4 regions of the Paenibacillus sp. WC2504 genome follow, and region 1 is predicted to be linked to each of the others. Evidence: riboswitches for the same ligand, from Rfam matches in the RefSeq annotation. Region 1 holds a riboswitch; each other region holds the start of a gene.
What was found. Region 1 has a riboswitch for cyclic di-GMP ahead of ACUN27_RS34790 (ATP-binding protein). Riboswitches for the same ligand answer to the same signal wherever they lie in the genome.

Region 1 (7,438 bases):
ATTCGGCTTATTAATAACATTGGAAATAATAAATGCGGAAGGGCTCTCTAACCAGAGCCTTCCCTCAGCATAATTATATATAGCATATGACAGAACTTATTATGTGTAATTAATCTAAGATACTAGGTGATCTATGATGATAAACAAGAAAATAGAAATGTATAAAGAGATTTTGTTTGATAGACCCTTGATTGGAAATGAATATATACAAGACATTAAATACTATAAAAACAATAGAACAATTAAAACTCTTGAACAGAGTAATAATGAAGGTAAAGGTTGGTGTCTTGACCGTAAAGTAATTAGTTTTGGTGAGTATTTAAGTGCCTATATATCCGAAAAAAATATTACAATTACACAATTTGCAGATCAGTTACTTCTTAATACAAATCAATTAATTCAAATTCTAGATGATGAAATACTGCCATGGGAAATAGATATTAATATTCATAAAAGAATTAGGGATCTATGTAATTTTGATAAACTCAATATAATGGAAATTATTGAAAACCAATCTTTAGATTATTGTTATATTATGAATCGAACACAGAATACTCCACTCTTTGGACTTAGGGAAAGAGAAAGGGACTTGAAAGAAGAGGAAACTATTGAATTATTATTTGCTGAAATTATTGAGAGTAATATAGAAAGTACCGAAAGACGAAAAAAGAAATTTTTGTATGAGTTTAAGGCATTGTAAGGGTATAAATAGAGCAGATCCATTAATTGGATCTGTTTTATTTTTATAATAATATTTAATTTCTGGGGAGATTTGATTGGGTTTTCTAATAAGTATAGTGAAAGGAAGAGGGCAACCATAGGTGATTGAAAATGTGCGTCTTCAGTCAAAATCAAAATAGGAGGTTTATGAACATGATCTTAACAACATTACTAATTTTAATTTCTGCTGTCTCAGTTGCTTTAGCCACAGTTATATTTTGGGATGAAATCAAAACTTGGCTTAAAAGTATTACTAGAAAATTGGAGACCCTTTTAAAGGCAGTGTTTATAGGAATTCAAGCATTTATCATGCAGACAAAAGAATCATATATACAAATGATGAAAGTCTATGGTCAGAATGAAAGAGGCCAATGGCATTTAGCAGAGGCAAGCAGAACCGTTCCTGAATCAGAGGTGCCAACTGAAATTCTCGAAAAGGTACAACTGATGTACGAAAAGACGGATATTAACAGGGAGTTGGGAAGAGAGTTGAAATTGTATTTATGAGGAAATTGTAGTCCTCTTACTGAGTAGTATTTAAGGCCTATTTCTCATAAAGAGATACATCAAATTTTGTAATATTAAGTTGACTGAGTGTTGCTTTAGGCCTATACTAACTCAATAAGATTATGACTTTTGCTACTAGATAATAGCAAACTTATTGAAAAATAAGGACGCAAAGCTTTGGGCCTAAGGATGGTGAATAAATCTATGGCGGCTAGGTTGTCTAAAGTGGTGTGCCGGGCGGCAAACTCATCACTTATCTGGATGCGATGGTTTTTTTATTGCCCAAATTACCCAAAGTTATCTAGAAATAATGATTTATGGTTATTAAGTTAATGCTGATCTTAATGTATAGAGAATAATGTAGTTTTCTATCATTCTCTATGGATTCCCGTATTCTTAGTAAGATTCGCTAATCTATTTGAAAGGAAAATGATAACTTTGGCTCTTATTCCGATATCTCCAACTTCCGCAGGTATGCCCCTTTCTTCTAGGCAGCCGGAGGCAACGGCTCAAAAACAAGAGAATGTAACCTTGATCCATCCTTCGTTCACACCACAAATCCCCAAATATCGTCTTGACGAAGTGATCTTGCCGGAAAAGACATTAAATTCTATCAAGAATGCTCTCGCAATTAGGACAATGAGTGAAAAAGTGTTCAACGAATGGGGGTTATCCGAAACTCACAATCATTCTCGCAAAGTAGGGATTAATCTATACGGTCCACCAGGAACTGGTAAAACAATGGTAGCCCACGCTATTGCACATGAGATGAACAAAAAGTTAATGATAATTAATTACGCGGATATTGAATCAAAGTATGTGGGAGACACGCCTAAGAATTTAACGGAGGCATTCCGTATCGCAACAGAGACTGAAAGCATCCTATTTTTCGATGAAGCGGATGCGATTTTAAGTAGGCGAGTCACCAATATGAACAATGCAACCGACACAAGTGTTAATCAGACACGTTCCGTTATGCTGACATTGTTAAACGACTATCAGGGTGTTATTTTATTTGCAACCAATAATATAACCAATTATGATCCTGCATTTATGAGAAGGATTGTGGCTCACATACAATTTGAACTACCTGACCTTGACTGTCGTGTACGGATCCTGAGAAGTTTGATTCCAGCTAAAATGCCTACGGATGTTAACGTCTCCGAGCTGGCGTCAGAATACGATCAAGTGTCAGGGAGTGATATATCTAATGCTATCCTTATGGCTGCCTTTGCAGCCGCGAGGTTAAATGAACATCAGGTGAGTCACCGACATTTTAGGGCGGCGCTCGAGGACATTAAAAAGAGTCTTGCAGCCAATAAAGGCCCTGAAGTCATTCACTTTGAAAGCAAGCCTGTTAGCGAGGAGTTTGTAAAATCGCAGTTAGGCAGCACTATTACTGGAGGTTAGATTGTTATGATTCTTACAACGCTATTGATCGCAGCAGCTGCCGTTTTGGCTGTGGGTGTTATCGCATCATTTTGGGACGAAATTAAGAATTGGTTTCAGGGCCTGATGAAAAAAGTAAAGATGGCTATAAAAGCCGTTGTCATAGGATTTGAAGCATTTATGAAGCGGACAAAAGAAGCCTATATCCAGATGGCTAAGGCTTACCAGAAGGATGAAAAAGGACAATGGCATGTAACGACGGAGACGAGAAAAGTGCCTGAATCAGAAGTGCCGCCGGAAATTCGTGCGAAAGCACATCAAATGAATAAAGAGATTAACATTACGAGTGACTTGGAAAAAGAATTGAAATTGTATTTGTAAAAAGAGGGTGTCTGGATGGCGAATTACTCCAATAGAGATACGTTTGACCGTTTGCTCTCCTTAGAATGGGAAATGATTCGAAAAGAGCAATCAGATAGAGGAAGAATTCCTCTTAATAAACCGTCGTTGAATAGAATGGTTGAGAGGTATAGCACGCAAATTGATCGAATTATCACCCAAAGCATAAAGCATGAGGGGCTTTCCTTTGTTAGCGGTAAGTTCACAATCGAGATTATCGGTTCAACAGATTATTTTAGAGTTGCTATTGAGGCCTATTTTCTAAAAGAAGATAAAGACTGGGTACTTAAGACGCATACAAGCGACCAGCATATTGGCATACTGGCACCCGGAAGTATCGCTAAATTAAGAGAACTGAAAGAGATGGCATTCGAAATAACGAATCCATTACAACACTAGTAATTAATTTGTGGAAGGAAGGATAGAGAAATGGAAGACCGTTGGATCATTGCCAGTGGAATTATTATATCTGTTGCAGCTACAGTTATATATAGTGCTGTGAGAAAGCGAAATAAACCTATGCTATTAAACGATTTAATAGATAGCTACTCTGAAGCATGCGACGAAATAATTTTGCAAGAGTTGGGAAAAGGTGGACTCCGGTATGTTTCAGGGCGTCTAACGATTGCCTTGGCAGAGCAAGATAAGCAGATTCTAGTGAATTCGGAGTATTACTTCCAGAACGATCAAAACGAATGGGTCAGAAAAACGAATAATGAACAGTTTAACGTAAGCTATCTTACATCGCAATCTTTGGATGAGCTCCGAACAAAAGGCGAACTCATCTTTGAAATTGCAATGCCCGCAGAAGCTTCACCCGTTACCGCCTAGAAAAGGAGAATGATGGAATGGAACCGGTGACGTCAACGGCCGCTGTAATTGCTGCTGAAAAGGTGGCTGAAACCACAGCCATACAGGAGTGGGCATCACATGCCTTTGAATTGAGCAGAAAGATGACCGATGGCATAGGGGTATCTGAAATTCAGTTCAATGAAAAAACAGTCGATACATTAAATCAACTGCTAGATCAAGATCGATACAAGAAGCTAGCTGAATTCAGAGAAACCTCCATTCAAAATCCAGAGGCAGCAAGAGCTTTGTTCAATAACGTGCAAATTAAAGGCCAGATGGGAGAAAGCGTCATGGAAGCTCAACTATCCCCTTACGGCGAAGTGAAGACACAAGTACCGGTGCAATTGGAAGCGGCTACAACCTCGAATAAAGTAGACCTTGTTCTCACAGAATCGAACGCTAATTTGAAGCAGGTTGAAATAAACTTGGCAGATAATCATCTATTTCTCGACAACAATTATGACATCATTAAAGGGGATTCTGCCTCGTTCGAAGTGAAGAATGGAGGGCTCCCGTATCTTCGTCAGGAGCTGCTTAGCGGGGAGCTACAACAACAGATAGCGGCAGGCAAAAGTATTGCGGATCAATCCTATGTTGTGATAAGCGAAGATACGGCAAAATCGTTAATGGCCAATCCTACAATGGGAACGGAAATTGTACAAAGCATTCAAGACGCTGGAGGCCGTCTCATCGTTGGACTACCGGAACAAGCCGTTCAACAGGCAATTTTCTTAAGTTAGGGGATGAATTAATCGTGTCGATAAACGAAGGTATGGTCGTTCTGGCGTTACGTACTCAAGATTCAGTATTAAGGGACCAATTTTCCCGATATTCCTGCTATATATCGGACTCAACGCTCAAGGATTTAAATTTTCTCGAAAAGGTTGAGCTATTACGAGCAGCAGCTTCTTTAAAGCGGGATATTGAACTAAGAATAGCCAAGCTTAACTTGATTGGGGACAACCAAATAGAATATTTGCCTGGTAGTTTATTTGATATGATCAAGGATGATAAGATTCAGCTATTGTTAATGAATGGTTTATACGAAAAAAAACAGCTGGAAGAGCTTCTTGGAACTTTTAATGCTACTTTACCGTCTGAACTTGCCGGCGCTTTTAACCGCTTGTTTCATTCTATATCTGCCCGAGAATACATATTTTTATGGAACATGGGGGTAATAGAGGCGGATGACCTTTTACAAAATAAATGAAGTAGACTTCTCTGAAGAAAAAGAAAGCTATTTTGTATTTCAAGTACAGCAGGAATTAGAAGTGAAACTAAACTCTGGATTTTCCACGGCGAGGGAGATTTTGGAATGTTTACATACCCAACTTAAGCAGGATAAAAATGTTTTTATCCAGATAGAGTATCGTAATGAACAACTAAGCTACTTTTTGTTGTCGGAGGAGCAGGGATTTCAACAGATTTTGGAAAGTTGTACTACACGATGCAACTGGATCAAAGAACAGATGGAAGTAGATGTGGCATTCGCTAAGGAAAAAGTCACACTTCGAGGTTGTGCAAGTCCGCTGGTTTTAAAGGACCGGGATGAAAATTTGATCGATGAATTGATCCGTTTGTCCAACCATGAGTCCTTCCTTATTCAGGTAAAATTAAGTGTTGCGGGGTCTGAGCAGATGAGCCAGCAGATGGCTTTATTAGAAGGACAAATTAACCGTATCTCCAAGGAAGCAGAAAAACAAGTGGGTGAGCAGGGACATTTTGGCGAAAATTTCATGAAAATGATTGTAGGTGGTGAAAATTTATCTTACCAGCTTACCAATGTAACAGCCAAACAGCAACAGGAGATATTAGAAAACCACTTATATACGCTTAATAGTCAGGGAAGTATCTTCTCTTCTGCTGTATTTAACATTTATGGAGGTAAGAATACAGCCTCTGCGATTGCTGCGCATATGGAGCAGTTTTCAAAACGATCCGGTTCATTAAGCTTGTACCGTTTGCGTAAGGAGAGTCAATTCTCTCATGACTATTTGAACTTCGCTAGTGTCAATAATATAGCAGCTCTGTTAGCTTTACCTATGAGGGCTACCCCCGGACTGAAACGTACAATTCGAGTACCATTTGGGGCAGAAGTCACAGAGAGTAAAGATAATCAAGTTGGCTTAGGGAGATTAATGACATCTTACCAAACGAATGTTCCTGTGAATATTCCATTAAAAGATCTTACAAGTCATATATTCGTATCAGGTGTCACCGGTAGTGGTAAGACAAGCACGGTGAAGAGTTTGCTAACCCAGGCCTTTCAGAAAAAAGTGCCTTTCCTTGTGCTTGAGCCGGCCAAGACGGAGTATAAGTATTTGGATATACAAATTCCTGTGCTACAGCGGTTTACTTTAGGAATTGAGGGAAGCCACAGCTTTAAGATTAATCCGTTTGAGTTTCCTGAGCATATCCATGTTCAAACCCACTTGGATCATCTGAAATCGGTCTTTGTGGCTGCATTCCCTATGTATGGGCCTATGCCATATATATTAGAAACCGCCTTTTATCAAATTTATCGCCGATCAGGCTGGGATTTCATTTCGGGGATAAATATTTATGAAACTGATTTAGAAAGATCTGAGTTATTTCCTACGCTGGAGGATCTGTACTTAGCGATAGATCAAGCGATAGAATCCGTAGGATATTCAACGGACTTGGCTAGTGATATTAGAGGAGCACTAAAGGTTCGAATAGGGAGTCTGCTCAGTGGGGCTAAGGGCACCATGTTAAATACAAGAAAAGGACATTCTATCCATAACTTGCTTCAGGGTCCGGCAATTATGGAGCTAGAATACATTGGGGACGACCAAGAGAAAGTATTTCTGATGGGCTTGCTGTTAATTGCCATCTACGAGCATTATATTTCGTTAGGAGAACATAGCGGTTCGTTAAAACACCTACTTGTTATTGAAGAGGCACACCGTTTGCTTGAAAACACTCGTCCCTCCGGTAACCAGGAGAATGCTGATATGAAAGGGAAAGCGGTAGAAACATTCAATAATCTGCTATCAGAGATACGTACTTATGGCCAAGGCCTAGTAATTGCTGATCAGATTCCGACGAAGCTATCTCCTGATATTATAAAGAATACAAACCTGAAGATAATCCACCGGCTATATGCTTTGGATGACCGTCAAGTTGTGGGAGATTCAATGGGCTTGGATGAAGACCAAATGTCAGAGCTTCTTAGGCTAAAGCAGGGTGAGGCAGTTTTGTTTCATGGTCGTATTGATTCCCCGATTAAAGTAAAGGTCGGGGTAGATTCGTTGATACTAGCGGAAGAACAGCCAGAAAGGAAGAGAGTGGCCAGGAGTCCTATAGTAGTTGAGCAATATTTACTGCAGGAAATGGCATTTCGAAAGGCCTGCTATAAGCTGATCCATACTTATTTGGTTTATCCAGAGATTGCTCAGAAGCTGAATGCAGAACTAGAGCGTAATATAGCGTCAGTAGTCCCTAATATATCTATGAGTCCAGATAAAATAACCCGTTTGTGGGCTAGAGCTATTGAGCATTACTACAATGATCACCGTCTATTTGAAGCTGTAGCTCATCCACAAAGTAT
Region 2 (7,438 bases), 820 kb from region 1:
TCATTAAGGATAGAGAGATCTTGGAAAAAATTAATAAAAATATTTTGCAGAGTGAATTTGTGTTTTCAATGGAACAACATACGAATCGGATGATTGAATTTTATAAAACAGGAGTATAGACATGAAAAACATATTCATAATAGGCTCAAAAGGAATACCGGCCAAATACGGCGGTTTCGAAACATTCGTAGAACAACTTACCGTGCGGCAGCAAAATGGCAATATTCGTTATCACGTATCCTGTTTGGCAGATAACAACGAAGAATTTGAGCATAATAGTGCGCGATGCTTTAATGTGAAGACCAAGAAAATTGGCGCGGCTACAGCAGTACTGTATGATGTTTTGAGCATACGCAGATGCATAGACTATATTCGCCAAAACAAATTAATAAATTGCACAGTATATATATTGGCCTGCCGGATAGGGCCTTTTTTTTATTTCTATAAAAGGCAATTGGAGAAAATGGGGGTTACTGTTTGCGTAAATCCTGATGGTCACGAATGGAAACGAAGTAAATGGAATGCCGCTATCAAAAAGTATTGGAAAGTGTCAGAAAGCTTGATGGTTAAACATGCGGATCTATTGATCTGTGATTCCAAAGGTATTAAGAGCTACATACAGTCAGAATATAAGTCATACAACCCTACTACAGCTTTTATCGCTTATGGTGCAGATATCGAAGACTCAAATCTATTGGATGATTCCGAGAAATTACAAGCTTGGACTGCGCAGCATGGTATTAGAATCAACGAGTACTATTTAATAGTAGGAAGATTTGTACCAGAAAATAATTACGAATTAATGATTCGTGAATTTATGAGATCGAATACAAGAAAAGACTTAGTCATTATTACAAATGTGGAGCAGAATCAGTTTTTCCAAGGTTTATCGGAACGCACGCAATTTAGCACGGATCGTAGAATAAAATTTGTTGGAACTGTTTACGATCAAGAGTTATTGAAAAAGATTCGGGTGCTGGCGTATGGTTATTTGCATGGCCACGAAGTAGGAGGGACGAACCCTTCTTTACTGGAAGCGTTAGCCTCAACCAAGTTAAATTTGCTACTAGATGTTAATTTTAATAAAGAAGTGGCTTTGGATGGGGCTGTTTATTTTAATAAACAAGAAGACTCACTTGCGTCTATAGTTAACCGGGTTGATCGCTTTTCTCCCGATGTAATTGCTAGTTTATCATATAAGGCAAAACAACGGATCGAACAAGAATATTCCTGGTCAAAAATAGTAAATGAATATGAACAACTCTTCCTAACAACTGAAGTTCAGATGAGAAAATCGTCTGTGATAAAAGAAAGTGCAAAACTCATTAAGCAGTAAAGGAGCTGTTCAATATTGAAAGGGATTATTTTAGCAGGTGGAAGCGGAACAAGATTATATCCACTAACTAAAACGATATCGAAGCAGTTGCTTCCTATATATGATAAGCCTATGATTTATTACCCATTATCTGTTTTGATGTTAGCTGGAATCAAAGACATTCTCATCATATCTACTCCAGAGGACACGCCTAGATTCAAACAATTATTGGGGGATGGTAAGGATATCGGTATTTCTCTTTCCTACTCAGTTCAACTTTCTCCGGATGGGATTGCACAAGCTTTTATTATTGCCGAAGAATTTATTGGTGATGATTCTGTAGCATTAATCTTAGGAGATAATCTGTTCTATGGCCATGGCCTCACAGAAATGCTTCAAAAGGTGGCTGAGCGGAGCAGTGGAGCGACAGTGTTCGGTTATTATGTGAATGATCCAGAGCGATTCGGTGTCGTTGATTTTGATGAAAGAGGAAAGGCTATATCAATTGAGGAGAAGCCAAATATACCTCGCTCGAATTATGCAGTCACTGGACTTTACTTCTATGATAATAAGGTTGTTGAGATTGCCAAAAGAATCAGACCTTCCGATCGTGGTGAACTTGAAATTACCGATATTAATAAAGAGTATTTACATCTAGAACTGTTAAATGTTGAGATTCTTGGCAGAGGGTATTCCTGGCTGGACTCTGGCACACATGAATCCCTACTAAAAGCTTCACAGTTTATTGAGACCATAGAGAAGAGACAAAGTCTAAAAATAGCTTGTCTTGAGGAGATTGCTTTTAACAGAGGATATATATCACGGGAGCAGCTTTTAAATTTGGCGGAACCTATGATGAAAAATGAATATGGTAAGTATTTACTGAAAATAGCCAACCAGGCGCTGAAAAGGAAGCCTGTGTATGTCTGATGTGAAAATAAAGTGAAAATTGATACTATGTTAGAACTGCAAGAAATGAGGATGTACCTATTGTGAGAAATTTAAAACCTTGGATTCGATGGACTATATGGATAGTTAGTTCGGTATCTATCATATTGTTTGTGGCAATAGGATATATATATTACAAAATTCATTCTATCCAAGTGGAAGATGTGTTGAAGCGGCACGCAACTGTTAGTAAAGATGTCGTTGAAGAAAAGCGAGAGGGGGGAGAAGATAGTAGCAAAACAAATTCCACAACTCTTCCTTCTTTCATTTCATCCCCTGTTGACAAAGCGAATGAATTTGCTACCAAACCAATTCAATCTCAAGATGCTTTGGATGCAGCGGCTATCTTACTAAAGTCAGGTCTTAGTTTGAAAGAAGTATACTACTTGACTGGTCAGGCCAGTGATAAGCTTTCCAATAATGAGAAACAAAAAATTCGCGACTTACTTCTTTCTAAACTTTCAACGGAAGAAATAGAGTCACTGCGAGCAATTACTATGCCCTACGGTAAGGAGTTAAAAATCCTTGACCCTAGTTATCCAATTGAGTTAATTGGCGTGTATGACACAGAAGAACGCAAGAAAATTCTCGCTGAGTTAAAAAATAAGGAAAAGTCACTGGATAGCCAGCAAGTTCAAGAGCAGAACAATAAACAAGAGAATGTTGAACATGCAGATGAAGAACAGCTGCCAAGTCAAGTCCAGCCGTCTTCTACACCATCTGACCAAAAATCTGACCCATCACTTATCGCGGTCTACACTGCCAAGCTAGATTCATTAAAAACCAGCTGCCAAGGCAATATCAACAATCTTGTCTCCGGTATAGTGAGTGCAAAGAAAGGAAAGAAAGATCTTGGGCTTAAAGAGCTGCAAAGCATGTTTATGCAAAAGTTTGTGGATGCGGAGTCGAAGTGTGATACTAACTTTAATGGGATACTTTCGGATGCAGCGAAAGCAGGAGTAAGCTCTGGAGAGATTGATGACTGGAAGCAATCCTATTATTCTATGAAGCAAGCGGCGCAAGGCAGTGCAATTGGTCAAATTGAAAAAGCTTTATCAAGTAAATAGGTTAGAGAGTTTATACGGAACCTGTGGGTGATACATCATGATAAAGAAATCAAACATTCTTAAGTTTCTATTGTATGTGCTCCCAATTTTAATATTGCTTGGCTTGATTTATGGACTCTCTTCTCAGACTCATCAAATGCAGGATCTTAAACCGTGGATTAAAAAGAAAATATCTGAAAAAACGATAAACGAACATTTTTTGGGTACTAGTATTAATTATGGTGCTGAGACAATAAGTCTAAAAACGAGTAGTGCAAGCAGTTTCGTGGAATTTTTAGTACGTAAATTTGCTCATCTATTCATATATGGAGTACTCGGAGGGCTAATTGCCCGCTTACTCCATGTATTTTTGCGATGCGGTTTTGGCAGGAACTTTCTCATTTCTGTGTTATTATGCACGGTATACGCAGTATCGGATGAATTCCACCAAAGTTTTATTAAGGATCGAAGCTCTAAACCGGCAGATGTCGTTTTAGACGCAGTGGGTGCTATATTTGGTATCCTGCTGTATTTGTCTGTGTCACATATATGTCAAACGGTACGAAAGGCGAAAAATAGCGAAATATAGTTCGTTATACCTAAGTGTTGATCCGAATAATGGTTCGGATGGCAGATGTCGCATCTGTATCGTTTGCTAAAATAATCCTATAAACGACAATCACATAAATCGTAAGACAATGGCAAAATTGATGAAAGTCAGTGACGCAAAGCTAGAGGGACTAAGCTGAGAAAATAATCAGTATGTCAGCCAGCTGCCGAATACGGCCTCCGTCTGATTCTTATGTGGAACAAACTATTAGGAGGTAGAGAAGAGTATGATTTGGCTAATCATATTGACTATTTTTTGGATTGTGGGGTGTATTTTTTATTTTAGTATATGTACTGTTGCAAAACGAGCAGACGAGATGGCTGAGACTATGTTTACGAATGAGATTTCTCAAAACGCAGTATCCACTTTCTTGAATGACGATGCCCAGCGCTTTGAAAAAGGAAATGAAGTTATTGGACAGGTTTGTTTAACATAAAAAGAAAGATTAGAGCACCTTTTTGGGTGCTTTTTTTATTTAAGGCACTAAGATACTAGCACTTACAAGTACTTTATTATGAAATAGATAACTACACTCCAAAATGGGATCATAATAAGCAATCCCCATAAACAACCTTTAAACATAAAAATACGATTATTTTTGTTTTCATCCATGTCATTAATCAAAATGCAGCACCTCTTTGTTTAGGATTAATACAGCTGTTTAGACATTACAAATTTAAAGAGAGTTATAGTACTTGGACTTTGTAAATAGTTAATTTCTTATTCTCAACATTGTTGTTATTTCCCTGTTAAATTAACAAGTGTTTTTTTAAAAAAGTGTATTTATAACATGGAGTCTTTTAATTTGATAGGCAGGGAGGGGAAAACGGTTTAGCAGTTATGTTTTTAAATGGGTAATATGGTCTATTGTTACTATTGTTGCTGATTGCTGAATATTGCCGCCTATTCCAAGTCTTCAAATGCTGAAATAAAAGTTGGGTAAGTCACTACAACCAAATAACTATACGAGGTGTCTATTATATGAAAGTGAAAAAACATTACACAACAGCAGCAGGATTATCATTAGCTCTATTATTGGGAATAAGTACTGGAGCATCTGCCTCACAGACCCCCGTAGACGTGGATGTCTATCAAATCCCTATGCATTTCAAGTTCGACGGTAAGGAGTACGCGCCGCCGGAAGGTCAAATGGGTTTTATCTATGAAGGTAGTACTTATGTCCCGATCAGGTTCATTTCTTATTCTTTGGATAAAGCAGTGAAATGGGATGCAGATACATACACAGTAACGATTTCCGAACCTAAAGAAGCAGACAAAGTTAACATTAAAGAGTACAAGCTCAACACACAGGTTTATTCAAAAAGCAATGAGAAGATAGATAAATCCAAGTTAGTCTCTAGCAAGTTAAATGTGTACAAAGAGAAGGTTGCCTTTATTTTCGATGGTGTCGCGAAGAGCCCTTCTGATGATTTACCTGGTTACATCGTCGACGGTAGTCTATATGTGCCTATGCGTTTTTTCTCTGAGTCTGTTGGCAAAACGATTAGTTGGGATCCAGAAACTTACACGGTTTCAGCTGTGACTACTCCTGATGTTAAAGATCCTGAGATTAAGGTTCCTGAAACTCCTAAACCGGATCCTCAAGCTCCAGCAGCTGGAGGTGGAGGCGCGATTGGTGGTGGTGGGACTGGCGGCAGCGGAGGTGGAAATATAACAAAACCATCTTTGGATGCACTCAAATCCGAGACGGAAGCTCAGCTCAGACAGCTTCAAGCAAAAAGTAAAGAAGAACTGACATCTTTATATAATCAATATAAAAACACGCAAGATAAGAATTTAATTGCAGAGGCATTGAATAAAATTGCTGAAACCGATGCAACGTTTAATCGGCTCATGAATGATTTAGACACGAAGCTAACGGACAATGGGTATGATACAAGCATCATCAATACTTACAAAGAACAGTATAATCAAATCAAAGAAGACGCTAAAAATGAAATTATCAGCAATTAATCCTCTAAACCGGGCTCATCCATATGGATGTGTCCGGTTTTATTTTCGCCCAATTTCAGTAAACTAATCACCAACTAGGCATTTACACATACAGTGTATTAGGCATTTCAACTACACAAGAATGTGAGTGATCCTTTAATGACGAATCAGGAAGAACTTGAATTTCGTCCGCCAGTTGGTGGCGGTTTACATGGCGGAGGCATCGGACATGGTGGAATCGGTGGCCCAGGACATGTCGGCGGTATTGGAGGTATCGGCGGCATCGGGCACGGCATTGGCCATGGACCGGGCTTCGGACCTGGATTCGGCCATGGCTTTCATGGCGGTTTCTTCCCTGGCGGTGGCTTTAATGCACTTCCGTGGCTAGTAGCTCCACTTGTATACAGTGCGGCTGATTCTTACTACCCATATCCATATCCGTACCCATATCCGTATCCTTATCCCTACCCGCCTAATCCCTACTATCCATATCCCCCAGGCTATCCTGGGATCTAACACGAACATTACAACCGAGGAAGTTCTCTCAGGAGAGTCCTCGGTTTTTCCCTTGTTTGTTGGACTGTTCCATTAAAAGATATTAATCGTGTCACATATAATAACAATATTCTGAGGTTGAATTCAGAAGTCATCCCAAGATTTAGATGATTTTAATGGTCATATGTTATATTACATAACACGAAAATCAAAATTTCTTGACAGGTTATAAATCTCCTGATAATATCGTATTATTAACACCGAGGAATTAATTACTAACGTATTCTTTGATATAACTACTTATTTTACATAATTACATGTATCTTCGTCATTTTTTTTATTTAATTAATAACACCAGTGGAGTAATTAAAAGGTGGTAAAGAAATGGATATTAGCAAGCATGATCAGGAGTTTATTAAGAAGAAAAATAAGAATATGGTGCTCGACCTCATTAAGAGCAGCCGCCCTATATCCAGAGCGAAGATTGCTAAGCTCACCTCGATGAGCGCCACTTCTGTAGGTCGTATCGTCAACGATCTTTGTCAAATCGGCCTGGTCAAGGAGACGGAGCAATACTCTTCAGGTGTAGGAAGAAAAGCGACGATGCTGGATATTGATGCCGGTTCCGTGCTCACAATCGGTGTCGAAATGGATAAAGGAGTAATCAAAATAGGGATCGTCGACTTTGACGGTCACATGATTGCTGAGAATACAATAACGAGGCTTTATCACTTGGATGAAGCGGTAAAGGTGGCGCGTGAGCTTTCCGAGCACATTCAAGAGCTTATTGAACGCAATGAGATTGTTATTTCTAAAATCATCGGAATCGGAATTGGCGTTCCGGGAATCATCGATACGGATAAGGGGACGATTATTTTCTCATCGCAATTAGGATGGGAGAATGTCCATTTCGCTGCTTTGGTAGAGTCAAATCTTAATATTCCGACGGTTATCGATAATGACCTGAAAGTCAAGGCGCTGGGTGAAACATACTACGGTTTCGTTAAAGGATCCAAAAGAGCGGTATTGCTTGGTTTTGGCAGCGGAGTCGGTTCTGCGCTCGTCATTGAT
Region 3 (7,438 bases), 1.3 Mb from region 1:
AAGCATCAGCTGTATTTTTCTATCTATTCAACCTGCTTTTGCACAAGACTCATCAGCTACTAAGTATCAGCATGAGCTAAAGCTTAAACTGAATGAGCAAATTGTTACCGTTAATGGTCAAACTCAAACACTGCCAGTCCCGCCTATTTTAATGAACAGCGTGACCATGGTGCCGCTTCGTTTTATTGCTGAGACTCTGGGAGTTACTGTCCAATGGGATGACGCTGCACGGATCATTACACTGACTACAGCCAAAACCAAGATATCTCTCGCAATCGACAGTAAAGATGCCGTGATTAACGGTGCTTCTACTTCATTGGAGCAGCCTGCTACAATACTCAATGATACGACTATGGTCCCTCTCCGCTTTATTGCTGAAAATATGGATCAGACTGTTTCGTTCGATGGTACAACGCAAATGATTACAATCACTAATAATCTCATTCAACCTGCACCTGTAAATGAAAAACGAGACAAGCCAACTGTAGATAATTTATCGATAGAACGACCAATTACAGAAAGAAGTAATGTAAAAATATACGATATTATTTCAGACTCGAGCAGCAATGTATATATGATAGATTATGACGTCAAAAGCCAATCCTACCCTTACGGGATTTTATCCTATAATCAAAATAATGACGATGGAAAAAATATACAGCACACAACCTTTATAGATAGTAAATTTGACGTGCAGTATAAAGATTCAAAAGGTGCTGTGCAACGTGTATCATATCAAAATATCACACCTAAAAAACTGTATTACGATAGTTTAACTGACAAATTGTATTTGATGGCACATGCTGCGAGACCCTTTGTCGAAGAAGCTGTGATTATTTATGAGATACTCCCAGAAGTTAAAATGGTAACTTTTAATTTAGAAAGTTCCATGAATGAAGAAAACAATTTTATCTCGTTTTTAGATCAAGATCACTTTTACTACAGCAATGTATTTTTGGGGAAAGTATTCGACTTTCAGGTACCGAACGAGAGTAAAGTAATTGGACTCCTACCTGATAAGAAGGCAAGTTACGTTTCTTTAAACACAGACGGGAAAATGTATCTCCTTGATAAAACGAATAAAAAAATCAGCAAGGTTAACTTGGACGGCACTATTACTGAGGTAGCGAGTGTTAATTTGGATCAAATAACAGGAGCCTCATCGAGGAATGGATATTTCTACATTTCAGATACTACTAAGGTTTATCAAGTTGATGTTGCTGGTAAAATGGATGAGTACACTAATGTTGCTCTTTTGACCTATAACAAGGGTTTATATGATCCGAAAACACAAACCTATGAGCAGCCCGCCGAAAATGATAAAATCATTGATGGTAAATCCATTACCGATCAAGTTAATGGTCCTGGCGCTTTAAGCTTCAAGGGCAGTTTCCTTTTTACTATCGATCATCGTGGTAACATCGTGATTTATGACAGCCTAAACGGAATTATACGACGCATCAACGTTTACTAGTTTTATACCACCAATAGCCAACAAAAAAAATCCCCCAACCGCTAATCCGACCCTGTTCAGTCGAGCGTTTGAGGGATTTATTTTTTCATCGATAGCCATATGATTATGGCCCAAAGCGGAATAGACAGCAGAATACTCCATAGGCATCCTATTGCAAATCCTAATTTTGTTTTTTGCTCATTTTTTGATAAATCATCGTTCGGCATGTTCCACCAACTCTAACGGGAGTCCATCTGGGTCTGCAAAAAACGTATACCGATCACCTGTTATGGGATCAATTCGTACCGGTTCAACCGCAATTCCCTTGCTCTCTAGTTCCTTGACGCTTTCGTCCATATTTCCAACTACAAATGCCAAGTGTCGAAGTCCTCGCGCTTCCGGTCTATCCACTCTTAAGGGTGGATTAGGGAACGAAAACAACTCAATCTGCTGCTCTGTTTCTCCTATGCGCAAATCCAGCTTGTAGGAATCACGTTCTGCCCGGTACAACTCATTTACGATCGTCATTCCTAGTAAATCAACATAGAAATGCTTCGACTTTTCGTAATTCGAGCTAATAATGGCCACATGATGAATGCGATCGATTTTCACTAACATGCCTCCCGACTCCATAAATAAACCGCATTCCGGGAATTACCCATCCTGCGGCTCGATTCTTATTTTATCCGTCTGCTCTCATCGTTTCAACAATTTTCTTCAAAATATTCTCTGCTTGCGCATATTCTACCTGACACGTACCTGCTGCGTGGTGACCGCCTCCACCATTTTGGAGCATCAAAGTCCCGATGTTCGTTTGAGAGGTGCGGTTCACAATGCTGTGTCCACAAGCAAATACACAATTTTGTTTGTTACGTCCGTCCACGATCCAAATGGATACATTCTGCTCTGGATAAAGCGCGTAAACCATGAAACGGTTACCAGGATAGATGGTTTCCACATCACGAAGATCCGTAATGATCACATTTCCTTCTGTATATGTATGCTTTGCAAGCATTTCACGGTATAGAGCATCCAATTCATAATACCGTTCAACCCGCTCCTTAACGTCCGGAAGCTCCATAATTTGATCGACCGTCATCACTGCACAGTGATCCACAAGCTCTTCCATTAGTTGATAATTGCTAATTCGATAGTCCCGGTAGCGTCCTAAACCCGTACGGGCATCCATGATGAACGATAATAAATCCCAACCCGTTGGATTCAAAATATCTTCTTTACTGAATTGTGCAGCATCCGCTTTATCTACGCCTTGCATAATATCATCAATATCACCAAAGGTTTCTTGCCCACCATAATAATCATATACGACGCGTGCTGCGCTTGGTGCAATACGGGTTTCCCCTTTGAAAGCTACTTTCTCACCCATCCGCTCAAGTTCACTGGAATGATGGTCAAACCATAATCCGCAACCTGCAACATAAGGCACATTCGCCAAAATATCGTTCTCGGTAACCTCGATCAGACCATCCTGCATATCTTTGGGATGAACGAATTTCATTTCATCGACCATGTTTAGCTTTTTGAAAAGCATTGCGCATACTAAACCGTCAAAATCCGAACGCGTAATTAATCGCATAGCGCAAATCCCCCTACGAAGTTAGTACTTAAGAACTATGTATGAATATGTGTATCATTATATCAGTACCTGTCGATTTGTGACAATCATTTTGTCATTAGAGCTTTTGGGATAAAAAAAAACAGTTCGCCTATATGGGCTGAACCGTTCTTAATTTGGAAGTTAAAATTTGGTAGAGTCTAGTCATAAATGCTTCAATTTGCGGCATCGGAGGCATTTTCACAGAAAGCTTAACTTCACCTTTCCAATAGAAAATCAAAATGCTGTTGCTTCTCCCCTGAAACATTTCAACATCCCAGCAAGATTCATTAAGCGCGTACTCTTCTAAATTAATCAATAGCTTTGGTCCATCCGAGGATGGCACCAAACGGGCAACATGATTGCCGCAAAGTGATGTTACTTTTTGCTCTTCATGTAAATCAGACTGCATGCTGCTTGGTCCTCCTTTTATCCATAGTTTATGAAAGTTATGACAGAGAAAAACCCCACCATAGTGTACCGATCGGAGGGGATCTAAGTTGAATACCCAATCGTTCGGCAGCTGGCTGGCAACGAGTCCGATTCATGAACAAGGTAGCCCCTGTAGCTTTGCGTCACTGACTTTCGTCAGTTTTGCCATTGTCGAGATGTGTTGTGAAGTCTTTTACAAGAAATAACTACACTCTCAAGAATAAGGGAAGTTCTTTTGAAATCGTATAGTTCGCAAGAACTAATTTTGCATTATTTATCAAAAAACTTCTTTTTTCGACCTATTTTTGGGCAGTGCTTGTAGATTATTGGCACCTTTCCAATAAAAGAGAGATCCCGCAAGGGTTACAAAGGCGATGACCAGATAAAGTGCAGTGCCCCCATACGCTACGAGCAGAAAGCCGCCAACCCAAGGTCCCATAAAATGACCTACGTTGGTTAACGTTTGTGCACCAAAATAAGTACCGCGCATATGTTCCGGTGCCAGCTTATCAATCAGCATGTTGGCCGCGGGGTAATTCAATATTTCTCCTAGTGTAAAAATCGCCATGGAAATAATCATGGGTACTAACGAATGCGAGAATGCAAAACCGATATCGCCTAACGCAAACATCAAATTTCCTAAAATAATCGCTACAAGTGGCGAGTACTTATCAGAAATCCGTGTAAGCGGTATTTGCATCGCAATTACCACAATGGCATTGACACTCATGAGGACAGCAAACAGTTTAACACCTTCAGTGAAGTTCTGCTCCAAATATTGCGATAGTGTCACCATGACTTGCGAGTAGCCAATAGCCCCTATAATTCCGCCAAGAATAAAATAGCGAAACGTGACATCACGTTGAATAACCCGCAATGCAGAGACAAACGTAACAGGTTGTTTCTTCTCCCCTTCTATTTGCTTAATACCAAAAACGATAAGGAGAACGTAGAGGGTAACCGCATAGATAAAATATACGATTCCAGTGAGTAGAAACGGCAGTGCTCCGTCCATTGTTGCAAAAAAAGCACCCAATAAAGGTCCTATAGCAACACCAACATTGATGGCCATGTATCTCATTGAAAACACACTGAGTCGCTTGGCCGGCTCGGTCAAATCCGCCATCAAGGCTTGCGAGACCGGTTCGTAGAAGGAGCGGCACAAGCCGTTCAGCATGTTCAGCATCATGAACAAAACCGGTAGTTTCACGATACTAAAACCTACAAACACAACCGCCCATCCAAAAAGTGCAGCGAGCATGATAATGCGTCGGCCGAATCGGTCCGATAAATTACCGCCGATAAAACCTCCGACTGTTCCTGCCAAGGCTCCCATTCCAATTACGACCCCAATCATTACTGCGCTCATCGACGTATGTTTAGCTAAGTAAATCGCCAGAAAAGGCAGACTCATGGAAGACGCCGCTCTGGCCATGACCGTTCCCAAAATTAACGTATGTACAATCGGATGATACGAACCAAGAAAACCACGTAATCGATTCATCTGTCAGAACTCCTCTCGCTGATAATTTACCAAAGGTTAAGAAATGAGATCAAGAACTCATTATACACGAAAAACGGTAGTTCGTGTCCTTAATTATATGTTTTTGTCGAATAAAAAAAGGACTCCCCAAAGCCGCATGGGAAGCCCGTTTTAATCATGTTTTGTGGCCTAGAATTAAGCACTTCTATATCGAAAGTGCCCTTAGAACGTTCACGCATCACTGATCACTGGCAGGAATCGAAAGCCATGGGCGTTCTCGCTGCCATTTCACTTCAACCTCCGTCTCAAAGAAAGAGGACAAACCTTCACTTGTCAATACATGGCGCGACAGCCCTTTTGCGAATACCTCACCACGACGAATCAATAAGGTTTGATTAAAAACAGGTAGAATTTCTTCAATATGGTGAGTTACGAATATTAAGGTGGGAGCATCCGGTTCCTTGGCTAGTTCTTGGATGCTGGACAGCAATGCTTCCCGAGAAAGGAAGTCTAATCCGTTCGTTGCTTCATCCAGAATCAGCAGCTTAGGGGAGGCCATCAACGCGCGTGCAATTAATAGTTTTTGCTTTTCACCCTGAGAGCACGATTGATAAGTCCGGTCGTATAAATGCATACAATTCAGCCGCTGCATATGTTCTTTGGCCTGCTCGAAATCTTCCGCACTCGGTTTCTCATACAGCCCGATTGAAGCATGTTTACCGCTTATTACGACATGCTGCGTTTTATCGGAGGCATACAACTTCTCCTGGAGGGAGGAACTTACCCAGCCAATCATTTTACGCAAATCTCTTAAATCTACCGTTCCAAACGGATGGCCAAGTACAGCCATTTGCCCTTGGCTCGGCCAGATATAACCATTGATCATATTCAATATGGTCGTTTTGCCTGAACCGTTCAAGCCCAGTACGGCCCAGTGATCATTTTTGGACACCTGCCAATCCACTTGGTTCAGAATCGTTTTATTCTCTCTATACCAGGAGACGTTATTCATTTCAATAATTGATGGCATTCGGTTTCACCCCGTGATTAATTAAGCTTTCACTACATTTTGCGGTAGTTCAATTTGTGTCATATTCAATTTTTTATCCGAAGGCAGGAACGCAGCCAATAACCCGATTAGCGGCAAGAACGCGCAGAGTTTAATAACAAACGAGATGCTGGTTGCATCCGCAAGTGTACCCAGCACGGCTGAACCAATTCCGCCAAGTCCGAAAGCCAAACCAAAGAATAAGCCGGATACCGTCCCGACTTTGCCGGGCAGTAGTTCCTGCGCATAAACGACAATGACGGAGAAGCCGGATAGCAAAATGAATCCAATGCATGCACACAACACGCCCGCCCAAAATAAATTGGCATATGGTAAAAGCAGTGAAAACGGAGCCGTTCCCAGAATGGAAAACCAGATCATGTTCCGTCTTCCGAAACGATCCGCCAGCGGACCGCCCATGAACGTACCGACTGCTCCAGCAGCAAGCAAAGTGAATATGAATAGCTGCGCTTTTTCAACGGAAAGTTGATTGTGTTCAATTAAGTAAAAAGCGTAAAAACCCGTCATGCTTGCCACATAAACAAACTTGGAAAACAAGAGCATGATCAAAATCGAAATGGCATAGGTAACTGTCTTACGCGGAAGTGGCTGTTTGCTGACAGAAGCTTTACTTGAAGCTGCTGAGCGGCTGCTGCCCGCTTTACGATACCATTTGGCCACGAAAAACTGAACGACAATCGCTGCAGCAGCGACAAACGAAAACCAAATAATGCCGAACTGACCGAATGGAACGAAAATCAGTGCTGTAAAAATGGGAGCAAGTGCCTGCCCGATATTACCGCCTGTTTGGAAAATGGACTGCGCCAAGCCTCTTCGAGGTCCGGCAGCCAAGTAGGCAACGCGCGATGCTTCGGGATGAAGCACGGAAGAACCGAGACCTACAAGTACAACAGCTCCAAGCACCTGAACAAATGAAGAGGCTACAGCAAGCAAAATCACACCTAATAACGAGAAAAATACGCCTGCGGGCAACAAAAACGGCTTTGGCTTTTTATCTGTATAAAGACCAATCAAAGGCTGAAATAAGGAGGCTGTTACGTTTAGCGTAAAAGCAATCCATCCGATTTGAGTAAAACTCAACTGCAGCGAATTATGAAGAATCGGGAAAACGGCAGGTATAACGGATTGAATGGCGTCGTTCAATAAATGGACTAAGGAAATCGAGAACAAAATCGCATAAACCGTATGATTGCGTACTGAACTTGAATCTGACACTGTTACTACCCCTTTCATCATATCATCTGATGTTTAAAGACATAGGAGAGTCAAGCTACTCCTGGTTTACAAACTGTTTAAGCTGTGTGACCGTTTCATCCAGATTTTTCATGGTCCAATACTCCGCTTCCGCGACGTCCTTGTCTTTGATAGCTTTGTACATATTCTCGT
Region 4 (7,438 bases), 7.5 Mb from region 1:
CTCTGCTGTAATGCCGCCTGGACGCAAAATATACAGCTCACCATTAACAAGCTGAATCACTGTCGACTCAACACCGACCCCCGTCCCGCCGCCATCCACAATACCACCGATCCGGCCGTCCAGATCTTCTCGCACATGTGACGCCAGCGTTGGACTCGGTCTGCCAGAACTATTGGCGCTAGGGGCTGCTATAGGAAGCGCTGCTTTTCGAAGCAGCTCCAGGGCCACAGGATGATCAGGTATACGAATGCCTACCGTCGTAAGACCGGCAGTCACCAACGGCGAAATGCCGCCTGTTTTCACAGGCAGCACGATAGTAAGAGGCCCAGGCCAGAATGCCTCCATAAGCCTATGATGGTCAGGCGTGACACTATCAGGCTCAATGAGATCTGAGAGCTGCCCCGCATCCGCAATGTGGACGATCAACGGATTATCGGACGGCCGTCCTTTGGCTGAGAAAATACGCTCTACCGCTGTGGTATTCGTAGCATCAGCACCAAGTCCGTATACCGTTTCCGTAGGGAAAGCTACGGTAACCCCGTCCCGCAAAAGCGCTGCGGCATCCGATAATTCTTGACCCCTGTTACCAACCCTATCCGGGTCTACTTTCCAGTACTTTGTCACGATCTATCATCCTTACTTCCAAAAATGAAATCAAGTTAACTAAACCATGAAACGATTTTTTTGGTCATTTCCCAGAAGAAAAACTTCACTTTAGGCTGTGAGTCCTCAGTCGCATCAGCAATGACAGGTTGCGTTTGCGCATCCGTACTTGCTTTCTGCTTGACCGTTGGCTGGGCTGCTTTACTGTCTTTTGCCGCAGGTGCAGGTGTAGACGAAGTTTTCAATTTGTCTTGTCCTTCTGTTTTCGCTACTACAGCGGCAGTTGCCACCGCTTCACCTGAAACAGAATCTACAAAGCAAAGCGGCGGGAATAGCACGCACCACCAATTCTGGCCTTCTCCACTGCCAATCGTGACACGCAGCGCCTCATAGTCACCTGCAGGGTAAACTTCATTCCCGTACATTTTCGTAGGAAAAGGGACTTTACCAAGTTCAACCGTATGTGTGTAACTGTAGCCACGAGCTTCAATCATTTGTCCGACAAGCGCGTCAAACTCCGGTAAATGAGCCAATACTACCGCTCTTGCTTCATCCAAGGAATGCGGGCCAACAACCCAACCTTGCATACGTTCAATAATTACATCGCGAATTTCACGTTTCAGTGCTTGATCCTGCGCCGAATCCGAGTTTGCTAGAATACGCAGGCGAATAGACTCTTCCGGTATGGTAGGCGAAATAACCGCCGCATTCGTACGATTGGATTCCCAACTAGTTATCATAACAATAAGTGCAAAAGCCACGAATAATAAGTGCTTGAATGAATGACGATCCGTTCTTTTTACCATGAGGAAAAGCCCCTTTCCCTTCGCTTCTACTAGCCAGTATAGGCAAAAAGAGGAGAGGCTAAACCTAGCAATCTATTTAAATTTGGTAGATTTGATAGAGTTGGGATTCAGTTAACTGCCAAATTCCACTTAGGCTTATCTTAAGGGAACTAGAGAACTCTATTTTGGGAAAAACGGGCTGTTTCCCTCTCTGAACGAAACTACGGGGTCTTATTTAACCCCCATGGTCGTTTTTCGGGCAGAAAACGGCAAAATAGCGGACTGTAGTTCCTGTAGCGGGTGGAAAGCAGAAACAACAAGCCCTACTGCTCGCGCGCCCGGATCGCAATCACGTGGCGATCAATCCCCTGCAGATCCGGCACGAACCGGATCTCCTCCCAATTCGCGGCGGCGCGCAGCATCGCCGCCACAGCATCCGCCTGCCCGATGCCGACCTCGAACCCGACCACGGTCGGGATTCGCGGCAGCAGCGGCAGCTGAGCAACCATCCGGCGGTACAGGTCGAGTCCCTCGACACCGCCGAACAAAGCCGTGTGCGGCTCGAACAGCCGCACCTCCGGCATCAGCGCCGGGAGCTCGCCATCAGGGATATACGGTGGGTTAGACACCAGTATATCCGGAGCGATCCGGCGCTCAATATAAGGCTCGAGGAGGTCGCCCTCGAGCCACTCCACCCGCGCAGCCACGCCGTGGCGCTGCGCGTTCGAGCGGGCCATCTCCAGCGCTGCCGCGGAGATGTCGCTGGCAGCCACGCGCCAGTCGGCCCGCGCGTGAGCCACCGTCACCGGGATAATGCCGCTCCCGGTGCCAACATCCGCAAGCAGCGGAGCGCCTTGCGGGAACAGACGCGAGCCCTCGCGGAGCAAAGCCTCCACGAGCAGCTCCGTCTCCGGCCGCGGAATCAGCACGGCCGGGCTAACGGCAAACGTAAGGCCGTAGAAATCCTGCTCGCCGATTACATACTGTACCGGCTCACCTGCGGCCTTCCTCTCTACTAGCTGGCGCCAAGCGCCCTCCAGCTCGGCAGGAAACTGTTCCTGGAAACGGAACAGCAGCTCAGTCCGGCTGCAGCCCAGAAGATGCTGCAGCAAAAGCTCCACACAGGAAGCCGCCTCCGCTACGCCCAGCTTCCCTAAAAAAGAAGAAGCCTCTACATAGGCTTCTCTAATCGTCATCGAGGCAGTCGGCATCACATTGCCTGCTCCCCATTATCCAAAGCATCCGACTGCGCGGCAATGGTTAGCGCCGACACGATTTCTCCCATGTCACCGTTAAGCACTGTATCTAGTCGGTGAAGCGTCAAACCAATCCGGTGATCCGTAATCCGGCTTTGAGGGAAGTTATACGTGCGAATTCGCTCCGAACGGTCACCTGTACCGACTTTGCTTTTACGCTCGCCTGAATATTTCGCTTCCTCTTCCTCACGTATCTTATCGGAAATCCGTGCACGCAATACGCGAAGCGCTTGCTCCTTATTGGAGTTTTGCGATTTGCCGTCCTGACATGTTGCCACAATGCCCGTAGGCACGTGCGTCACGCGAACCGCTGATTTCGTCGTATTAACGGACTGACCGCCCGCTCCGCTCGAACAGAATGTATCTACGCGAATATCGGCGTCATTAATAACGATCTCAACTTCTTCCGCTTCAGGCATGACAACAACTGTCGAAGTGGAAGTATGAATACGTCCGCCTGATTCTGTTACTGGAATACGCTGTACACGGTGCGCCCCGCTCTCAAACTTCAGCTTACTAAAAGCGCCTTTTCCTGTGATCATGAAAATAATCTCTTTGAATCCGCCCAAATCGTTCACGGAAGCATCGAGAATTTCCGTTCTCCATCCTTGCGCGTCTGCATAGCGGGTATACATACGGTAAAGATCGCCCGCGAACAGCGCTGCCTCATCGCCGCCTGCCGCTCCACGGATTTCAACGATGACGTTTTTGTCATCATTCGGATCTTTTGGCATCATAAGGATTCTGAGTTGTTCTTCCAGATTAGCCGATTGCTCGCTAAGCTCTTCGATCTCCATTTTCACCATTTCACGCATTTCATCATCCAGCTTCTCGTTCTGCATCGCTTTCGCGTCTGCCAGCTGCTCGCTTACGCTCTTATATTCATTATAAGCATCGTAGGCTTCCTGAAGATCAGATTGTTCCTTCGAATACTCTCTAAGCTTCTTGGTGTCACTCGTCACATCCGGGTCACACAGTAGCTCACTTAATTTATCATAGCGGTCCACAATGGACTGAAGTCGATCCAACATAACGGATCACTCCTTTCTTTATTTTTTATTCATTAAACATTAAATCGGAAATGCATAACGTCGCCGTCATTCACCACGTACTCTTTACCTTCCAGGCGTACTTGCCCTTTTTCTTTCGCACCATTCATGGAGCCAGCTGTTACCAAATCCGTATAAGATACAACCTCGGCACGAATAAATCCACGCTCGAAATCGGTATGAATCACACCAGCCGCTTGAGGAGCTTTCGTTCCTTTGCGGATCGTCCAAGCTCTTACTTCCTGCACCCCAGCTGTAAAATACGTATACAAGCCAAGTTTGCGATAAGCTGCTTTAATCAATCTATTCAAGCCGGACTCTTGAAGTCCCAACTCTTCGAGGAACATTGCTTTTTCTTCATCTTCGAGCTCAGCAATCTCGGATTCCACCTTCGCGCTGATCGAAACAACTTCGTTGTTTTCTTTCGCCGCGTATTCTTGAACGATTTTGACGAATGGATTCTCATCCGCAGTTGATACTTCGTCTTCACTCACGTTGGCCGCATAAAGAACCGGCTTCATTGTCAACAAGTGAAGGTCGCGAACGAGCAGCTTCTCATCATCGCTCAAATCAATGCTACGCGCTGGCAGATCGTTATAAAGAGCTTCCTTGATGCGTTCCAAACACTCAACCTCAGCAACAACTTTCTTGTCGCCGCCTTTCAGGTTTTTGCGGGAGCGCTCGATCTTTTTCTCAACGGACTCAATGTCAGCCAAAATCAATTCGAGATTAATCGTCTCGATATCGCCAATTGGATCTACTTTACCGGAGACGTGCGTAATATTATCATCCTCAAAACAACGGACAACATGCACAATGGCATCCACTTCACGAATGTGTGCCAAAAATTTATTTCCAAGCCCTTCGCCTTTGCTCGCGCCCTTCACTAAACCCGCAATATCAACGAATTCGAAGGCTGTCGGAACAATGCTCTTAGGGACAATCATCTCTACCAGCTTGTGCAATCTCTCGTCCGGTACTTCAACTACCCCAACATTCGGATCTATCGTACAGAACGGATAGTTTGCAGATTCTGCCCCCGCCTGTGTAATTGCATTAAACAATGTCGATTTTCCTACGTTCGGTAGACCGACGATACCTGCTTTCAAAGCCATCGTAGTTACAACTCCTTAATTTTCGAAAATCATCCTTCTTATTATATAGTACTTGGAACGCAAAAAAAAGCCTGTAGGCTACTGATTAGCCGCAGACTTTTTTTCCAGTGCTTTTTTTGTTTCATTTTCCTGCTTCTGAATGTAGTACGTTTCAATCTGATTTTTTAAAATAAATCCGCGCAGCGCGTTCGTTTTCTCTTCTGGGATGCTAACAAAACTAGCACCGTAATAGTAGCCGTCATTCGTTTTTTCTTGCCGAACAATTTCCATTGTACATGGCACCAAAAAGCCCAAAATTAACTCCACTTCCAATTGGGAATTCTTTTGAATGACTTTTTCTAGCATAGCATTTTCACTGATCGTAAATCCTAAACCATTAACAGATAGATTTTTGATAGAGAATCGGATCGGTGTTTCAAAATGATGTTTGAGTTTCTTGTTTCTGTCTTGGAGCGCGAAAAGCAGCCCTTCATTCTTCACATCAACGCGAGGGAACTCCCGCTTTTCCGTGAACTTCCTGCGATTTTCAGGAGGATTCAGAACAATCAACGATCCCTGGTCCTTGGCCACAACCACGGTATCCATAACAAACAGCCCGGATTTCGTATACACCGTCATTTTACACTTATCTCCCAGCGCAAAAACATGATATTCCGGAAGCTCCACTTCAATGATGTCACCTAGTGCATAGGTCAACACGCCAGTGGCTACGAAATCTTCCTTGCTCAGCATCGCCTTGCTGTCAATCATTACATCAGCGTCGTACCCTTCCTTGCTGCCATAAAACTTAGCAGATTTTTGTTTGCTAACCACTTTGTCGATCAACCCTCCCCGCGTTCCAATAAAAAAATAGACTGCCCCTGCGCCGGGAACAGCCTATTACCTCAACCTAAAAAAGCATCGATTTTCGGTAACCAGGCTGTCGTAGTTCCATAGGAACCGTAGACCCTCGGCTTTGCGTCCTTACCTTTCGGCAAGTTTGCCATTATCGAACCTTGCAAATGAATTGTCATGCTTTGTCGTACAATATCGTGTTATATGGTCTAAAAGACCTAAGTTATCTTTCATTATACGGATGGATTTCCCTATTATCAACTAATTCTCTTGCATACATCTGGTATTTGTTGTATGAATGTTAAAAGAAATAAATATCCACAACTTTTTGAGTTATACACATTGTTATCCACAGGTTGTTAACAACGAATATTTGTTCGATCCTTTGTTCACATGTGGATAAGATTATTTTTAGTGAGGTGTCCCCCTGTGGATGAATATAGTGAACATATCCCATGGATGAAAGCGGCCATAGAGGAAGCACGTAAAGCCGAAGCCATTCGTGAGGTGCCGATTGGTGCCGTTGTTGTACATCAAGGGGAAATTATCGGCCGCGGCTACAATCTTCGTGAAACGACGCTGGATCCGCTTGCTCACGCTGAAATGATCGCTATTAAGCAAGCCAGTGAGCATTTGCAAGCGTGGCGCTTGCTCGACTGCAAGCTCTACGTCACGCTGGAGCCTTGCCCGATGTGTGCAGGAGCGATTGTTCAGGCACGCGTTCCACAGGTGATCTACGGCACAACCGATCCCAAGGCCGGCTGCGCGGGAACGTTGATGAACTTGCTGCAGGAGGACCGGTTCAACCACCGGGTCGATGTGGTCAGCGGCGTGCTGCAAGAGGAGTGCGCGACGATGCTGACGCAGTTTTTCCGCAAGCTGCGCGGGAAGGAATAGCCGTTCGCGTTCGACGTTAGGCATTGGCGCGCTGGGTGCGAGCGTTAGCTTCCTTCGTAAGTGGACGCCTCGCATTGATATGCGAAAGGGTACTATGATCCCCTATTCGCCGGATATTAAGCACTTCAGCGAGGAGAGGGAACTGTGATCCGCTATTTTAGCACTTCTAGCCGAAATCTTGGCTAATTAGGCTAAATAGAGTCCTGTAGTTCCGTCTGAACCCTGGAAGTCTTCGTTTTGGCTCAAATAGTGCCCTGTAGTTCCCCAACGCACGATGCATTTAGCTAAATTCAACTAGTAGTTAAATCTTGCCACTCAAAGGTTGCGCCATATAAGGCTTCGTGCTATCATAATCTTTGCCATGCGCCCGTAGCTCAGCAGGATAGAGCAACAGTTTCCTAAACTGTAGGCCGGATGTTCGAATCATCTCGGGCGCGTATACAACAAAACGCCAGTTAACGGTATAAGCCGTTGGCTGGCGTTTTTTTCAATCCTCCGGACAGTTGTTTTCCTTTAAAGCTTTTTTCATATTTTCTTTTAATTTATCTGCATAGCCAGTAATATCACCAGAATGATTGCCAAGATTTGCGTTGTACTGATTTACTTCATTGTTTATCTGCTCTGTGTAAAGGGCGATAATCCTCTGACAGGCTGGACCTGCAACTGGCGATTTTGACACAGGCAGCGGTGTAGGCGTTGGTTGAGGTTTATTGGGAACAGATACATCCGTTGTATTATCTACACGCTGAGAGTTCCAAGTCTTCATAAAATGGTATTCTGATAGGTTGTCCTTACTGCTCTTACTAAACTCCTCAGCATTTGATCGTTTGACTGTAACAAAGTTTGTAACCAAGTTATTATAAATAATGCTTACTATCATTGAATCTACGGGTGAATTA

Region 2: another riboswitch for cyclic di-GMP. It lies ahead of ACUN27_RS30595 (hypothetical protein); the one in region 1 lies ahead of ACUN27_RS34790 (ATP-binding protein).
Region 3: another riboswitch for cyclic di-GMP. It lies ahead of ACUN27_RS28290 (hypothetical protein); the one in region 1 lies ahead of ACUN27_RS34790 (ATP-binding protein).
Region 4: another riboswitch for cyclic di-GMP. It lies ahead of ACUN27_RS00410 (PilZ domain-containing protein); the one in region 1 lies ahead of ACUN27_RS34790 (ATP-binding protein).

What each region holds. Positions count from the first base shown of each region.
Region 1 covers NZ_JBQZFH010000001.1:7,584,013-7,591,450, reverse strand. Annotated here, with positions in the region: gene ACUN27_RS34805 (sigma-70 family RNA polymerase sigma factor) at 1-14, shown strand, start outside; gene ACUN27_RS34800 (hypothetical protein) at 137-700, shown strand; gene ACUN27_RS34795 (hypothetical protein) at 874-1,227, shown strand; cyclic di-GMP riboswitch class I at 1,362-1,451, shown strand; gene ACUN27_RS34790 (ATP-binding protein) at 1,666-2,637, shown strand; gene ACUN27_RS34785 (hypothetical protein) at 2,644-2,997, shown strand; gene ACUN27_RS34780 (hypothetical protein) at 3,013-3,414, shown strand; gene ACUN27_RS34775 (hypothetical protein) at 3,445-3,846, shown strand; gene ACUN27_RS34770 (hypothetical protein) at 3,864-4,607, shown strand; gene ACUN27_RS34765 (hypothetical protein) at 4,622-5,077, shown strand; gene ACUN27_RS34760 (ATP-binding protein) at 5,055-7,438, shown strand, end outside.
Region 2 covers NZ_JBQZFH010000001.1:6,763,530-6,770,967, reverse strand. Annotated here, with positions in the region: gene ACUN27_RS30620 (glycosyltransferase) at 1-119, shown strand, start outside; gene cps2T (beta 1-4 rhamnosyltransferase Cps2T) at 122-1,336, shown strand; gene rfbA (glucose-1-phosphate thymidylyltransferase RfbA) at 1,352-2,245, shown strand; gene ACUN27_RS30605 (hypothetical protein) at 2,308-3,330, shown strand; gene ACUN27_RS30600 (VanZ family protein) at 3,368-3,898, shown strand; cyclic di-GMP riboswitch class I at 4,000-4,090, shown strand; gene ACUN27_RS30595 (hypothetical protein) at 4,146-4,355, shown strand; gene ACUN27_RS30590 (copper amine oxidase N-terminal domain-containing protein) at 4,901-5,893, shown strand; gene ACUN27_RS30585 (hypothetical protein) at 6,017-6,388, shown strand; gene ACUN27_RS30580 (ROK family protein) at 6,752-7,438, shown strand, end outside.
Region 3 covers NZ_JBQZFH010000001.1:6,271,790-6,279,227, forward strand. Annotated here, with positions in the region: gene ACUN27_RS28275 (stalk domain-containing protein) at 1-1,474, shown strand, start outside; gene gloA2 (SMU1112c/YaeR family gloxylase I-like metalloprotein) at 1,667-2,065, opposite strand; gene ACUN27_RS28285 (exopolyphosphatase) at 2,136-3,050, opposite strand; gene ACUN27_RS28290 (hypothetical protein) at 3,181-3,480, opposite strand; cyclic di-GMP riboswitch class I at 3,584-3,677, opposite strand; gene ACUN27_RS28295 (MDR family MFS transporter) at 3,778-5,004, opposite strand; gene ACUN27_RS28300 (ABC transporter ATP-binding protein) at 5,222-6,013, opposite strand; gene ACUN27_RS28305 (MFS transporter) at 6,035-7,285, opposite strand; gene ACUN27_RS28310 (FadR/GntR family transcriptional regulator) at 7,323-7,438, opposite strand, start outside.
Region 4 covers NZ_JBQZFH010000001.1:84,623-92,060, forward strand. Annotated here, with positions in the region: gene ACUN27_RS00385 (L-threonylcarbamoyladenylate synthase) at 1-624, opposite strand, end outside; gene spoIIR (stage II sporulation protein R) at 660-1,409, opposite strand; gene prmC (peptide chain release factor N(5)-glutamine methyltransferase) at 1,712-2,584, opposite strand; gene prfA (peptide chain release factor 1) at 2,599-3,675, opposite strand; gene ychF (redox-regulated ATPase YchF) at 3,708-4,808, opposite strand; gene ACUN27_RS00410 (PilZ domain-containing protein) at 4,887-5,621, opposite strand; cyclic di-GMP riboswitch class I at 5,715-5,802, opposite strand; gene tadA (tRNA adenosine(34) deaminase TadA) at 6,036-6,539, shown strand; tRNA gene ACUN27_RS00420 (tRNA-Arg) at 6,903-6,976, shown strand; gene ACUN27_RS00425 (stalk domain-containing protein) at 7,027-7,438, opposite strand, start outside.